3 regions of the Rahnella sp. JUb53 genome follow, and region 1 is predicted to be linked to each of the others. Evidence: riboswitches for the same ligand, from Rfam matches in the RefSeq annotation. Region 1 holds a riboswitch; each other region holds the start of a gene.

The links. A riboswitch is a leader RNA that binds a small molecule or an ion and turns the genes downstream of it on or off. The one in region 1 is predicted to bind thiamine pyrophosphate.
Region 2: linked by a shared signal. The riboswitch ahead of thiC (phosphomethylpyrimidine synthase ThiC) and the one ahead of thiM (hydroxyethylthiazole kinase) in region 1 are both predicted to bind thiamine pyrophosphate.
Region 3: linked by a shared signal. The riboswitch ahead of thiB (thiamine ABC transporter substrate binding subunit) and the one ahead of thiM (hydroxyethylthiazole kinase) in region 1 are both predicted to bind thiamine pyrophosphate.

Annotation. Positions count from the first base shown of each region.
Region 1 is NZ_SLYT01000012.1:134,655-139,417, forward strand. Features, by position in the region: gene EC840_RS22285 (hypothetical protein) at 1-108, shown strand, start outside; gene thiD (bifunctional hydroxymethylpyrimidine kinase/phosphomethylpyrimidine kinase) at 116-916, opposite strand; gene thiM (hydroxyethylthiazole kinase) at 913-1,722, opposite strand; TPP riboswitch at 1,757-1,855, opposite strand; gene EC840_RS22300 (GNAT family N-acetyltransferase) at 2,009-2,443, shown strand; gene EC840_RS22305 (DUF3313 domain-containing protein) at 2,583-3,242, shown strand; gene EC840_RS22310 (hypothetical protein) at 3,621-3,809, shown strand; gene guaA (glutamine-hydrolyzing GMP synthase) at 4,245-4,763, opposite strand, start outside.
Region 2 is NZ_SLYT01000018.1:6,707-11,469, reverse strand. Features, by position in the region: gene EC840_RS24720 (HesA/MoeB/ThiF family protein) at 1-69, opposite strand, end outside; gene thiE (thiamine phosphate synthase) at 62-715, opposite strand; gene thiC (phosphomethylpyrimidine synthase ThiC) at 712-2,664, opposite strand; TPP riboswitch at 2,787-2,913, opposite strand; gene rsd (sigma D regulator) at 2,999-3,514, opposite strand; gene nudC (NAD(+) diphosphatase) at 3,613-4,398, shown strand; gene hemE (uroporphyrinogen decarboxylase) at 4,470-4,763, shown strand, end outside.
Region 3 is NZ_SLYT01000009.1:126,144-130,906, forward strand. Features, by position in the region: gene thiP (thiamine/thiamine pyrophosphate ABC transporter permease ThiP) at 1-921, opposite strand, end outside; gene thiB (thiamine ABC transporter substrate binding subunit) at 897-1,880, opposite strand; TPP riboswitch at 1,925-2,040, opposite strand; gene sgrR (HTH-type transcriptional regulator SgrR) at 2,081-3,742, opposite strand; gene sgrT (glucose uptake inhibitor SgrT) at 3,845-4,030, shown strand; gene EC840_RS19560 (MFS transporter) at 4,287-4,763, shown strand, end outside.

The DNA of each region.
Region 1 (4,763 bases):
GAGAAATTCTATCCGCTGAACCCGTTTGACGCCGTGCATCTGCAACAGGCTCTGACTAAATTTCATCAGGCTGAACAGGCGCTGAGCGAAACCCAGCGCCGCGCGTAATCTGCTGTTACCACCAGCGGTGGAAATGATGGACCGGGCCGATGCCGTGACCAACCTCCAGAGAATCGGCCTGCATCAGCGCCTGCTGCAAATATTCTTTGGCTTCGCGTACGGTATCGGCCCAGTTGTTATGCCGCGGTCGCAATGCTGCAAACGCCGCAGATAACGTGCATCCTGTGCCATGGGTGTGACGGGTGTCCACACGCGGCGCGGTAAACCGCTCGCGTGAACCTGCCTCAAACAGCCAGTCAGGGCTTTCCTCATCACTCAGATGACCGCCTTTCATCAGCACCGCGCCACATCCCATCGCCAGTAACGCTTCTCCCTGCTCCCGCATTTCGGTTTCATTAGTCGCAGTCGCACACTCCAGCAACGCGGCGGCTTCCGGCAGATTTGGCGTAATAATGGATACCTGCGGGATCAGCAAACGGCGCACGGCATCCACGGCTTCCGGCAGTAGCAGCGGATCGCCACTTTTCGCCAGCATCACGGTATCCAGCACCACAAAAGGCGGCTGATAATGTCTGAGCCGCTCCGCAACCACGTCCACAATCTGACTGTTTGCCAGCATGCCGATTTTCGTGCTGTCGATACGAACGTCGCTCAGTACGGAATCCAGCTGCGCCGAAACAAACTCCGGCTCAATGTTATAAACTGACTGCACGCCGCGGGTATTCTGCGCCACCAGTGCGGTGATCACGCTGGTACCGTACGCACCCAGCGCCGAGAAGGCTTTTAAATCTGCCTGGATCCCCGCTCCGCCGCTCGGATCCGTGCCGGCAATCGTCAGTGCATTAATCCGTTTCATTGCCTCTCCTCCCCGTTCAGCCACTGCTCATCTATCAAATACAGATTATCGAGGAACTGAGGCGTGAAACTGCCCGGTCCGTTTACGGCTGCACAGGCACGTTCACCGGCACATGACATCACGCGACAGGCAGCGGCAACGTTATCCAGCCGGTCGCCCGGTAAAGCCACAAAGGCCGCCACCACGGCTGACAGGGCGCATCCGGTGCCAACAATGCGGGTCATCATCGGATGCCCGCCTGCTACAGACCGGCTGCGTTCGCCGTCAGTGACATAATCTGTTTCACCGGTGACAGCGACAATCGCGCCGGTGTTACGCGCCAGCTGTTGTGCGGCAGGTAAAGCTGACAGGGAGTCATCACCGCTGTCAACGCCACGGCCGGACGCGCTGAGTCCGCTGAGCGCAAGAATTTCGGACGCATTACCACGAATGGCAGCAGGTTTAAGCGTGATGAGTTCAAGGCAAAATTCGGTGCGCCAGCTCAGGCCACCGACAGCGACGGGATCAAGTACCCAGGGCTTTCCGGCCTGATGAGCCGCGTGAACAGCTGCCAGCATCGCATCGGCATGAAGACGGGTCAGCGTGCCGACATTCACCAGCAAAGCATCAGCAATGGCACTGAACTGCGCGGCTTCGGCGGGATCAACCACCATCGCCGGGGACGCCCCCAGCGCCAGCAGGACATTGGCAGTAAAAGATTGCACGACGTCGTTGGTCAGGCAGTGGACCAGCGGCGCAGAGAGGCGGAGTTGTTTCAGAGAAGTGGCGGCTGTAGAGCCGGGCAACAAGGTAGGTCGGGTATTCATAAGTCTCCCTACCGGCGCTAAAGAAGGCGGTATCAGGAGAGATACCTGACTTCCCTACGCTGGCATAATCCAGATCAGGTAATACGGGTAAAATCTCAGCCCTGCTTTACAGCGGGCACCCCGAGTCAAGGAAGCATTATTGGTGGCGAGGGTCAGAAGATCAATCAGGAAATGCGATATAAAACCGTTAAGTCAACGTAATTGAACTCGCCGCACTTCACTGGCAGTATCGGAAAACAAACCTAAACCACAGACTTTGATGATAAAAAATTCTCAGGAGCTTTCTTTGCCATCACCCCTCAAAATCCGGCCTTATGAAGAAGCAGACCGCCCGTTTTTACGCACGTTGTATCTGGCCTCCCGAAAGCACACCTGGACATGGCTGGAGGATGATTTTCAGCTGGAAGATTTTGATCGTGCGGTTATCGGCGAAAAGATACTGGTCGCGGAACGTGACGGACATTTGCTCGGCTTCGCCTCGATTTTCACTCAGGAGGATTTCCTGCATAACCTGTTTGTTGATCCCAAATATCAGGGAACCGGCGCAGGTTCGGCGTTGCTTCGCGCGGCGGAAGAGACGTTTACCCGTCAGGGCTCTCTGAAATGTTTAGTAAAGAGTAAAAAATCAGTCGATTTTTACCTGTCAAAAGGCTGGAACATCATGGCTACAGGGGAAAGTCCAAAGGGCGAATACTATCTGTTTCATTCATCAAAAAAATAATTGAAGAAGAAATGATTACCTCACACAACCGTTTTTTTGCGATCCTGACGGATATCAATTTTTCTTTGTAGTTAACAGGTTAAATTCCGCAACAGTGCTATACATACTTGGTCTTCCTTAAAATATTTCGAGGGTACGAATGAAAAGAATAAAACTGATGCAGGTTGCTGCAGTCGCTGGCGTACTGTTTTTAGCCGGTTGTACCAACCACGTCACTCAAGCGGATAAATTCTCTGGTTTCCTGGGGGACTATTCCGGCCTTAAGGAAGTCAAAACTGCAGGTGGCAATCCCGTTCTTCGCTGGATTGACCCTTCGTTCAAAAAAGCCAACTACTCCTACATCAAATACGAACCGATTAAGTTCTATCCGGAGCCTCAGCCTACTGAGCAAATCAGCAAGGAAACCCTGCAGGGCGTTCTGGATTATGCTAACAGCCGTATGAAACCTGCGCTCGCTGAGCGTTTGCCTCTGACAGATCACGCGGGGCCGCGTACCTTGATCTTTAAAGGTGCAATCACCGGTGTGAATACTTCGGCTGAAGGTCTGCAATTCTATGAAGTGATCCCGGTTGCGCTGGTCATTGCCGGTACTGAAACCGCGACCGGCCACCGCACGCGTGATACCGAAGTGTATTTCGAAGGCGAGCTGATTGACTCAGCAACCGGTAAACCGGTAATTAAAGTCGTCCGTAAAGGCTTCGGAAAACAAGTTTCTAACGATACACAAAAAGTCACCGCGAACGATTTGAAAACCGTGGTTGATAGTCTGGCGAACGACACCAAGTTGTTTAACGAGTAATTTTCGTCACCGCATCACAATCAGGGCAGCCAGTTGGCTGCCTTTTTTCATACTGAATCAGCAATAAACTCACGCAGCCACTGATGAATGGAAATCCGCGCTGGATGCCGTCAGCAAAATGGCGGTGATGTGATATTCCGGTACTGACACTGCAGCCGGACATTACACCGGGGATAAATGGGTTCACGGCGCATCTGAAATAACGTTTTATGTTACCTGAACATTTATTAATGCAAGGGTATCTCCCCAGCATTCTGGCGTTATGTTTTTTGGAACAGGCCTCGTAACTATGAAAATATAACTATCACAAATTCCGTTTTAATTTGCAGGTGTTTTAAAACTTGAGTAATCTGCCTTTCGTTATCAGGGAGATTAAAAATGGAATTCGACATCACGACATTTTTCAAAGCCATACTCGGCGGCGCAGGTGCAGGATATGCATTCACTGGCGGTATTTCTCTTGCACTACCGGAACTTATCGTCACGGACAGACTGTTGCTTTCAATGGCGGCCATCGGTGCGGTGTTGTTGCCACTCCTGTATCTAAAGAGCATACGGAGAAAGTGAGTTGCGAGAATTACACTGGTACCTTCCCGTCAATTCAGATCAGCTTGCGCACTTCTATTGTTATCTCTGCGTGAGTTATATTTTTGTTCATCTGACATGGGATGCATTTTCGATAAAAACACCGGCATTTTCACTGGAGAACCTCCAATATAAAGTAGGGGAAATATTTTCATCAGCCACTTTTGCCAATAGTCTTTTCTTTATTGTTATTTTACTGGATATAAATAATCCTCTGAGAAATTCTGATGCATTTATTTTTCCACTCATTTTTTCAGCAATTTCAGGGATCTTTATTTCACTATCGGCAATAGTGCCTAAAGCGAAAAGCTAACAAAGTCATTGGCTATGACAACAATTAAAACAGATATAAAAAAAGCCCCCTGCAACAGCAGCGGGCTTTAAGAGCTAGTTATCGGCTAAGGATATATTGCCGAATCATTCCCACTCAATCGTTGCCGGCGGTTTACCGGAGATGTCATACACCACGCGGGAAATGCCGTTGACTTCGTTGATGATACGGTTGGAGCAGCGGCCGAGGAAATCATACGGCAGGTGCGCCCAGTGCGCGGTCATGAAGTCGATAGTTTCAACTGCGCGCAGGGAAACCACCCAGTCGTATTTACGGCCATCGCCCATCACGCCAACGGAGCGGACTGGCAGGAAGACGGTAAAGGCCTGGCTGACTTTGTTGTACAGATCGGCTTTATGCAGTTCTTCGATGAAGATCGCATCGGCGCGACGCAACAGGTCGCAATACTCTTTCTTCACTTCGCCCAGCACGCGAACGCCTAAACCTGGCCCCGGGAACGGGTGACGGTAAAGCATGTCGTATGGCAGACCGAGTTCCAGACCGATTTTACGCACTTCGTCTTTGAACAGCTCTTTCAGCGGCTCAACCAGACCCAGTTTCATTTCTTTCGGCAGACCGCCCACGTTGTGGTGCGATTTGATCAC
Region 2 (4,763 bases), on a different contig from region 1:
CCCTTTAGTACCGATGTCTTCCAGCAACAATTGCCGGCTATATCTTAAGAACTCCTGGTCATTAAGCATCTTCCGGCACCTTGCTGGCGCATAAAGCCAGCAGTTCGGCGGTGGCGGCACGCCAGTCCGCTGCCTGTGTAATGGCGCTGACCACGGCAATGCTGCCGACGCCGCAATCGAGAACCGACGGCGCGCGTTCAATGCTGATCCCGCCGATAGCTACCGTCGGGAATCTTCCGTCGAGTTGCTTAATATGTCGGGAGAGTTCTTCCAGACCCTGCGGGGCTGACGGCATGTCCTTGGTCTGCGTCGGGAAGATATGTCCGAGTGCGATATATGAAGGATTCACGGCGACAGCGCGCGCCATCTCAGTATCGTCATGGGTGGAGACGCCCAGTCGTAAACCGGCCTGACGGATTGCCTCAAGATCGGCAGTATCCAGATCTTCCTGACCCAGATGCACGCCATAAGCCTGATGTTTTACCGCCAGACGCCAGTAATCGTTGATGAATAACCTCGCCTGATATTTTTTCCCTAGTGCGATAGCCTCGATAATTGCTGGCTCAACTTCTTCATCGGGTAAATCTTTTACACGCAGTTGCAGCGTTTTAACTCCTGCTTCCAGCAGGCGGGCGATCCATTCCACCGTATCAACGACCGGATATAAACCGAGGTGAAAAGGAACGGCAGGAAAGGGCTGAGCGGACTGATTCATTTGTTGACCTCCGTGGCAGGGTGATAAAGCTCGCTGCCGCGTGAACGGAATTCGGCCGACATTTGCGCCATGCCGGATGCAACGAGTTCTATTGGCTGGGCTTTGGCTTCCAGCGCGGCGGCGTAATCGCGAACTTCCTGAGTGATTTTCATTGAGCAGAATTTCGGGCCGCACATCGAGCAGAAGTGAGCAACTTTGCCGGATTCCTGCGGCAGCGTTTCATCGTGGTAAGCACGCGCAGTGGCCGGATCCAGAGCCAGATTGAACTGGTCTTCCCAGCGGAATTCAAAACGCGCTTTGGACATGGCGTTATCGCGGATTTGCGCACCCGGATGACCTTTGGCTAAATCGGCGGCGTGTGCTGCGATTTTGTAGGTAATCAAACCCTGCTTAACGTCTTCTTTGTTCGGCAGGCCGAGATGCTCTTTTGGCGTGACATAACACAGCATGGCGCAGCCAAACCATCCAATCATCGCCGCACCAATACCGGAGGTGAAGTGGTCGTAACCCGGCGCGATATCAGTGGTCAGCGGGCCGAGGGTATAGAACGGCGCTTCATGACAGTGCTCGAGTTCTTCGGTCATATTGCGGCGGATCATCTGCATCGGCACATGCCCGGGACCTTCGATCATCACCTGCACATCGTATTCCCAGGCAATTTTGGTCAGTTCGCCCAGCGTGCGTAATTCAGCGAATTGTGCTTCGTCATTGGCATCCTGAATTGAGCCCGGACGTAAGCCGTCGCCCAATGAAAGGGAGACATCGTAGGCAGCGCAGATTTCGCAAATTTCACGAAAATGCTCGAACAGGAAGCTTTCGCGATGATGTGAAAGACACCATTTCGCCATGATTGAACCGCCACGCGACACAATGCCGGTCAGACGTTTGGCCGTCATCGGTACGTAACGCAGCAAGACACCGGCATGAATGGTGAAGTAATCGACGCCTTGCTCGGCCTGTTCCAGCAAGGTATCGCGGAACATGTCCCAGTTCAGGTCTTCGGCCACGCCGTTCACTTTTTCCAGCGCCTGATAAATCGGCACCGTGCCGATCGGCACCGGGCTGTTGCGCAGGATCCATTCGCGGGTTTCATGAATATAACGGCCGGTGGAGAGATCCATCACGGTGTCCGCGCCCCAGCGCGTTGACCACACCAGCTTCTCGACTTCTTCTTCTATGGATGATGTCACCGCTGAGTTGCCGATATTAGCGTTCACTTTCACCAGGAAATTACGCCCGATGATCATCGGCTCTGATTCAGGATGGTTGATGTTGGCAGGAATAATCGCACGCCCGGCGGCGACTTCCTGACGCACAAACTCTGCGGTGATATTGGCAGGCAAATGCGCGCCAAAGCTTTCACCGGGGTGTTGCTGGCGCAAAATCTCGCCACGGATCCGCTCGCGGCCCATGTTTTCGCGAATGGCGATGAACTCCATTTCCGGGGTAATCGTGCCTTTGCGTGCGTAATGCAGCTGCGTAACATTTTTGCCAGACATGGCTTTTCGCGGACGCGGCAGATGTTCGAAGCGCAGATGATCCAGCCCTTCGTCCGCCAGCCGTTGCTGGGTAAAGCCGGAGCTGACCTGTGGGAGTTCCTCCGTGTCCGCACGCTCTTTTATCCAGCGGGCACGTAATTTTTCCAGACCGGTATGCACGTCGATAACTGCCGACGGATCCCCGTAAGATCCGGCGGTGTCATAAACAGGGATGGCTTCGTTTTCTTCGAACTGCGGATTATCTTTGCCACCGCCGACCAGTGTCGGGCTGAGTTGGATTTCACGCATCGGCACGCGAATATCTTTGCGGTCACCTTCAAGATAAATACGGCGGGAGTTGGGGAAGGCTTCGCCCTGCAGACTGTCGATAAACGACTGAGCCTGCGCGCGTTGTTCACGGCGATTAGACGCTTTCTTTTCGGAAATAACGGGTTTCTGGGTACTCGACATAGCAAATTCCTCGCAAAAAAACGTGATGGAAAATTGCTTGTCTGGAGGTTTACGGCAGGAGTAAAAATGGGCGGTGCAGCACAGGCGGCCTGATGCAGGCGAATGCCAGAGTGAGCTGAACGCATAACATTACTCTTGTTCCCTTCGCGGGTACTAACCCGATCAGGTTCCGCGGATCCCGAATTAACGGTCTCAGCCTGGCGTAATCTTCGCGAGAAAATTATGCGCTAGGCACTCCGACAAGAAGCCTCAATATAGGAGGCGTTTTTTGAAACTACAACTAAAACTACAATTAAAACTACAAACAGGTGCAGAGTTTTAATGTGACAAAGCGTTAAGCCGGTCTGGCGAGATGTTCTTCATTTGCAGGTGGTTTTTCTTCATGATTGCTGCGGTCAAATGCCAGAATAATCAATTGATCTTCCAGCTGAAAACGCGCATCCAACGCTTCACCTACATCGGATAATGCATAATGAAATGCGAAAGCATTGTCATCATCAATATCATTTTCAGTGTAACTATCATGGAAAGCCATGATAGCTTCAGTGTTCAGCTCCAGTGCAGGGTATATTTTCGCAGCCTGCAATTTTATCGGACTGTTCGCACCTTCGACTTCATCAATGATCCGCTGATACAGATGGAAATGACCGGCTGAAAGATAGTCCACCAGGTTATGGCAAAAGTTATCCAGCGCTTTTTCGTTGAGAGGGGTATGTTTTTCTTTATTGGGTTTCAGGCCGACCAAAGTGCAGTACGAAACCAGCAGCTCTTTGCGCGCGTGCAGCCATTGATCCACTAACTCATTACTGCCACCAACGCGTTGGGTCAGTCTTTCCAGACGATTTAGCATGGTTGACTCCGTGAGCGATAAAAAAGTAACTAAAAGTTACTAATATGTGAATATCTTACTCAGATTGTCAGTCCCGACGAGGTTATGCAACAACAATTATGGAATTACAGATTACTGAGCAACATAACGGCTGGTGGGTTATCAGCCAGGAAGGCAAGCTGTGGCTGCCTGAGGGCGAACTGCCGTTTGGCAGCGCCGCACAATATTCTCTGACCGGTAAAACGGCGCGTCAGATTGGCGAATGGCAGGGTGAACCTGTCTGGCTGGTCCGTCAGACAATGCCAAATCATATGGTTTCCGCCCGTCAGCTGCTGGATCAAGATCGCGGATTATTCCAGCTGGTCGGGCGCGGTGTGCAGCTGTCAGAGTTTTATCGTTCTCATAAGTTCTGCGGATACTGCGGGCATGAAATGCACGTCAGTAAGACCGAGTGGGCCGCACTTTGCGGGAATTGTCGCGAACGCTATTACCCGCAGATTGCACCCTGCATCATTGTAGCAATCCGCAAAGGTGATGAGATTTTGCTGGCGCAGCACGTCCGTCATCGTAATGGCATTCACACGGTTCTGGCTGGATTTGTTGAAGTCGGTGAAACACTGGAAGAAACCGTGGCTCGCGAGGTCATGGAAGAAAGTAATATCCGCGTGAAGAATGTCCGTTACGTCAGTTCCCAACCGTGGCCGTTCCCCAATTCGCTGATGATGGCATTTATGGCGGATTACGACAGCGGCGATATTAAACACGACCCGAAAGAGCTGCTTAACGCTGACTGGTACCGCTTTGACCAGCTGCCACAGCTGCCACCGCCTGGCACGATTGCCCGTCGTCTGATTGAAGACACAGTTGCGCAGTGCCGCGCAGAAAGCGAAGACGACGAGGTCTAGCGTCAGTTTTGCGTGATAGAATGCCGTCATATGATTGTCGTGCGGCCCGAATATTGAAGGAAAGAGCAAGAATGAATGAGTTGAAAAACGACCGTTACCTGCGTGCTTTGTTACGTCAGCCAGTGGACATTACACCGGTGTGGATGATGCGTCAGGCTGGCCGTTATTTGCCGGAGTACAAAGAAACCCGCGCTGAAGCCGGCGATTTTATGTCGCTGTGTAAGAATGCCGAACTGGCTTGTGAGGTGACTTTACAGCCGCTTCGTCGCTATCCGCTGGATGCAGCGATCCTGTTCTCGGACATCCTGACCATTCCTGATGCGATGGGGCTGGGGCTGTATTTCGAAGCCGGTGAAGGCCCGCGT
Region 3 (4,763 bases), on a different contig from region 1:
GAGTAGCGGCGGCAGGATCAGCATTAACGCCAGGCCGATCAGCACGGCATCTGCGATGCGCCGCAGCCTGGAATCGTCCGGGTTACGCCAGCGCTGAGAATGCGTTTGTCCGACCGGCAACGCCTGACTGAGTTTCTGGCTGAGCAAGACCAGCGCCAGACAACAAAACAGCTGGATTAGCGCCAGCGTGGCCGCGCGACTTAAATCGTAGTCGTAACTTAACGCCTGAAAAATCGCCAGTTCAATGGTGGTCGCCTGCGGACCGCCGCCCAGCGACAGCACCGTGGCGAAGCTGGCGAAGCACAACATAAAAATCAATGCAGCGGCGGGGAAAATCTGCCGGCGAATGGCAGGCCATTCAACAAAGCGAAATTGCTGCCAGGCGTTCATCCCAAGCTGCGCAGCCAGCTGACGCTGTTCGACGGCGATATTCTCCAGCGCCTGCAATAAGAGTCGGGCTGCCAGTGGCAGATTGAAAAACACATGAGCCAGTAAAATGCCCTGTAAACCATAAGGCGAGAAACGGTAATCCACGCCCAGCCAGCCGCAAATCTGCGCCAGCCAGCCCTGTCGTCCGTAAACGCTGAGAATGCCGAAGACTGCCACCAAAACCGGTAATACCAGCGTCATCGCGCATAAACGTAGTAACAGCTGACGTCCGGGGAAGCGGCGGCGGAACAGCGCACGCGCCAGCAGAATGGCGGGCAGCACAGAACAGAGCGCCGAAAGCAGCGCCTGCCAGAAGGTAAAGCGGATCACATGCCAGAGATAAGGATCCTGCCACAGCGAGGCGCCGCTCATCTGTGGCGCATGACGCCACAGAGAGCCTAACGCCAGCATAGCCACCAGCAACATCAGCAGCGAGGCGATGGCGCCCGGCCACAACCAGCGCGGGATCAACGGCTGACGGCGTTCTGCCATGCCTGGATCCATTGTGAACGGTGAGTGGCGACATCCTGTGCGCTGTATTGCAGGGATTTAGCCGGGATCGTCAGCTGTTTAAAAGCGTCAGGCAGCGGGGTGTTGATCACCGGATACATCCAGTTGCCGGCCGGGATCACTTTCTGGAAATCTTCCGTAGTAACGAATTTCATGAACTCTTCAGCCAGTTTCGGTTGCTGGCTGTTCGCCAACTGACCCGCCACTTCGACCTGCATATAATGGCCTTCGGTGAAATCTGCTGCCGCGTAGTTATCTTTCTTCTCTTCCACGATGTGGTAAGCCGGAGACGTGGTGTAGCTCAGCACCAGATCGCTTTCACCTTTGAGGAATAAACCGTAAGCCTCGCTCCAGCCTTTGGTGACGGTAACGGTTTTCTTCGCCAGTTTTTCCCACGCTTGCGGTGCTTTGTCGCCATAGACTTTTTGCATCCACAACATCAGGCCCAGACCCGGTGTACTGGTGCGCGGATCTTCGTAAATGACTTTCCATTTCTGGTCGCTGTTGATCAGCTCATCGAGGCTTTTTGGCGGGTTCTTCAGTTTGTTTTTGTCATAGACGAACGCGAAATAGCCGTAATCGTAAGGCACGAACGTGGTGTTGTCCCAGCCGCCTGGTACGGTCAGTCTGGCAGCGGTTTTCGGCGCTTTGGCAAATAATCCGGTTTGTTCAGCTGCCTGCAACAGGTTGTTATCCAGCCCGAGAACCACGTCGGCTTTGCTGTCTTTGCCTTCCATCCGCAGACGGTTAAGCAAAGAGACACCGTCTTCCAGCGCAACGTATTTCAGCTCGCAGCCGCATTGGGCTTCAAAGGCTTTTTTGATCGCCGGGCCCGGACCCCAGTCGGCAGAGAAAGAATCATAGGTATAAACCGTCAGGACAGGTTTTGCCGCGAAGACAGGTGCAGAAAGTAACAGCAGGCAGGACAATAATTTTTTCAACTTTGCGCTCCAAAAAAAATGAAAGGGCAAAGGATTTTGAGTAAGCATCACGCAGTCTCAAATCCCTCCGCCGGGGTTAACCGGATCAGGTTCGACGGGTATCAGGTCTCAGCCATATTTAAACTTGCTTTCACAAGTGCTGGCACCCCGTTGAGAACGGATGTCATTCTAGAGACTAACGGCGCGATGCGATAGTCCGATTAACTGTCCGGCGGCGCAAACCACGCGGATTTGAAGTCGAACCAGCCGAGGGTGTTCATACGCACGCCGCGCATACTGCGCTGCCCCTGCAACACCAGCCAGTGATGAAACAGAGGATGGATCTGATGGCTGACCGTTTGTTTCTGACTCCATTTGGCGATCGATAAATTCCCCGCATGCCACTGCGCGGCGTCATCTTCCATTTCTTCACTGAAGCAGTGTTTCGCCAGCGGTAATTCATAGAAATGCGCAAACAGTGAAAATTCCAGTGGCAGGGTAAAGTTGGCGCTGCCGAGCCACAGATCACTTTTGGCGTCACCGCGGTGCCAGACCGCGTAATCCACGACCTGAATAATCAGCTCAATGCCTTCGGACGCCAGCAGCGGCTGCAGCGCATTGCAGATCGCCTGATGCTCGGAATGCTCGCCGTAAAATGTCAGTGTCACCTGGGTCAGGTTTTGCGGTCTGGGCGGACGCGGTTGTGGCGCTTTATGGTGCCAGCGTGGCAGCAGGCCGTAAGCCGGCGACCAGTAGCGCTGATAAATCGGTTCGGCATTATTCAGTAAGGCGATGGGATTAAGTAAATCGCACAACCACTGACGGGTTTCCGCGGATTGTCCGACCGGCGAACGCTGGTCAAATAACAGGAAATAGCAGCCTTCTTCCAGGCGACTTTCCAGTTCGCTTTTGCCAGATTCATCGGCCTGTAGCTGTACACCGGAATGCACCAGTTCTTCACTCAGTTCCGGCAACACCCAGATATTTACTTCGTCAATCAGCGCCCGGAAGCCAAAATAATCATCAAAGGCGCGGATGCGCAGTTGGGTTTTCAGATTACGCACCACGGCGTAAGGGCCGGTACCGACCGGATGGCGGGCAAAATCGGGCAGCGACTGCCACTCCTGCGGCAGGATCATCGCGTGGATATTGCCGAACAGCCACGGCAGCCAGCGATCGGGTTCATTCAGGTGGATATCAATAACATTTGGCGTGGGCGTTGTGACTGATTTCAGATTACTGAACAGCGGATGCGTTTTCAGCCGGGTGAAGGTAGCAATGATATCCACCATCTCCAGTTCACGGCCGTGATGAAAATGAATGGCAGGGCGCAGATAAAAACGCCATTGCAACGGCGAAATTTCCTGCCAGTGATGGGCTAAATCGCCTTCGACTTCCCCTTTTTCCTCATTTATGCGTGTGAGGCCGCTGAAAATTTGCCGGGCAATATGGGTTTCAGAGCGGCGTAACATGGTACCGGGCAGCAGATTAATCAGCGGACGGTAATACAACACACGCAGGATATGCTTACCCTGACGGAAACTGCGGCCGAGCTGGGAAAGCAGCATCTGGCGCACCAGGGTTTTGTCGCCGACCAGTTGTACCAGCTGATCAATACGATCCTGCTCCAGCAGCTCTTCGGCGCGCTGTTGCTGGAGTGCGAGGCCGGTATACAGAAATTTCAGCGTGGAACGTTTGCCGCGTCCGGCTTCTGCATCCCACGTCAGCCAGCCCTGTTCCTGCATGGTGCTGAGCAACGAGCGCATGTGTCTGCGTGAGCAACTCAGAACTTCCGACAGTGCCTGTAGCGTCGTTTCAGTGTCTTCACCGTGACAGCTTTGCCACAGGCGGATGAACTGTTGTTGCAAACGGGACGAGGACATAAAGGAGGAACTCCACGGGCAATTTTCATCAATTTATCTTTCCTCATATTACGCTGATACTGTTTCTCAACGAAAGCCTGTTGTGAATCACCGGAGGTCAGCATGAAACGCAGTCTGAACGCCCGTTTCTATCAGCGTTATTTTGAAGCCATCAAAAAGAACGCCTCTAAAAATCATGCAGACTGGCTGTCCTGGGTTCCGGTGCAATACCGTCTGGATATTCTGTCCCGTCTTACGCAGTGGGATATGGAAACGCTGGACGACGAGCAATACCGCCGGCGACTGTGACTTCAGGTCTGACTAAATTCGATTTTCTGAGTAATGGTGTATTGTCACCAGCCAGTGAGGAAACTCACTGGTTTTTTTATTCGTATACCCTTCACATTTCGAGCCACAGACGCGTTGGCCGCTCTTACTCACCCGAATCACTGACCTGTGTCAGCTCATCGGGATCCGTGCGCTTGCCGCCTTTCTGCAACTCGAACTGTTTTGGGTATACACTGTATATTGTGCTGTAAGACATTCATTTCTCAGGGACGACGTCATGCCAAAACCTCGTTTTAATCGTATTTATGTCACCTTTCTGGTGGTCTCCTTGCTGTGCGGCGTGGCGGGTGCATTACAGGCACCGACGCTGAGTCTGTTTCTGACTAACGAAGTGAAGGTCCGGCCACTGTGGGTGGGATTCTTTTATACCGTTAACGCCATCGCCGGGATCGCGATCAGCTTTTTGCTGGCTAACCGTTCCGATAACAAAGGCGACCGGCGGAAATTGCTGATGTTCTGCTGCCTGATGGCGCTGGGTAACAGCCTGGTATTTGCCTTTAGCCGCGATTATCTGGTGCTGATCACCGTTGGCGTATTGCTGGCGGCGATAGGCAATGCGTCAATGCCGCAGCTCTTTGCGCTGGCGCGTGAACATGCGGATCGCTCCGCCAGTGAAGTGGTGATGTTCAGTTCGATGATGCGTGCGATGCTCTCGCTGGCGTGGGTGCTGGGCCCGCCGCTCTCTTTTATGCTG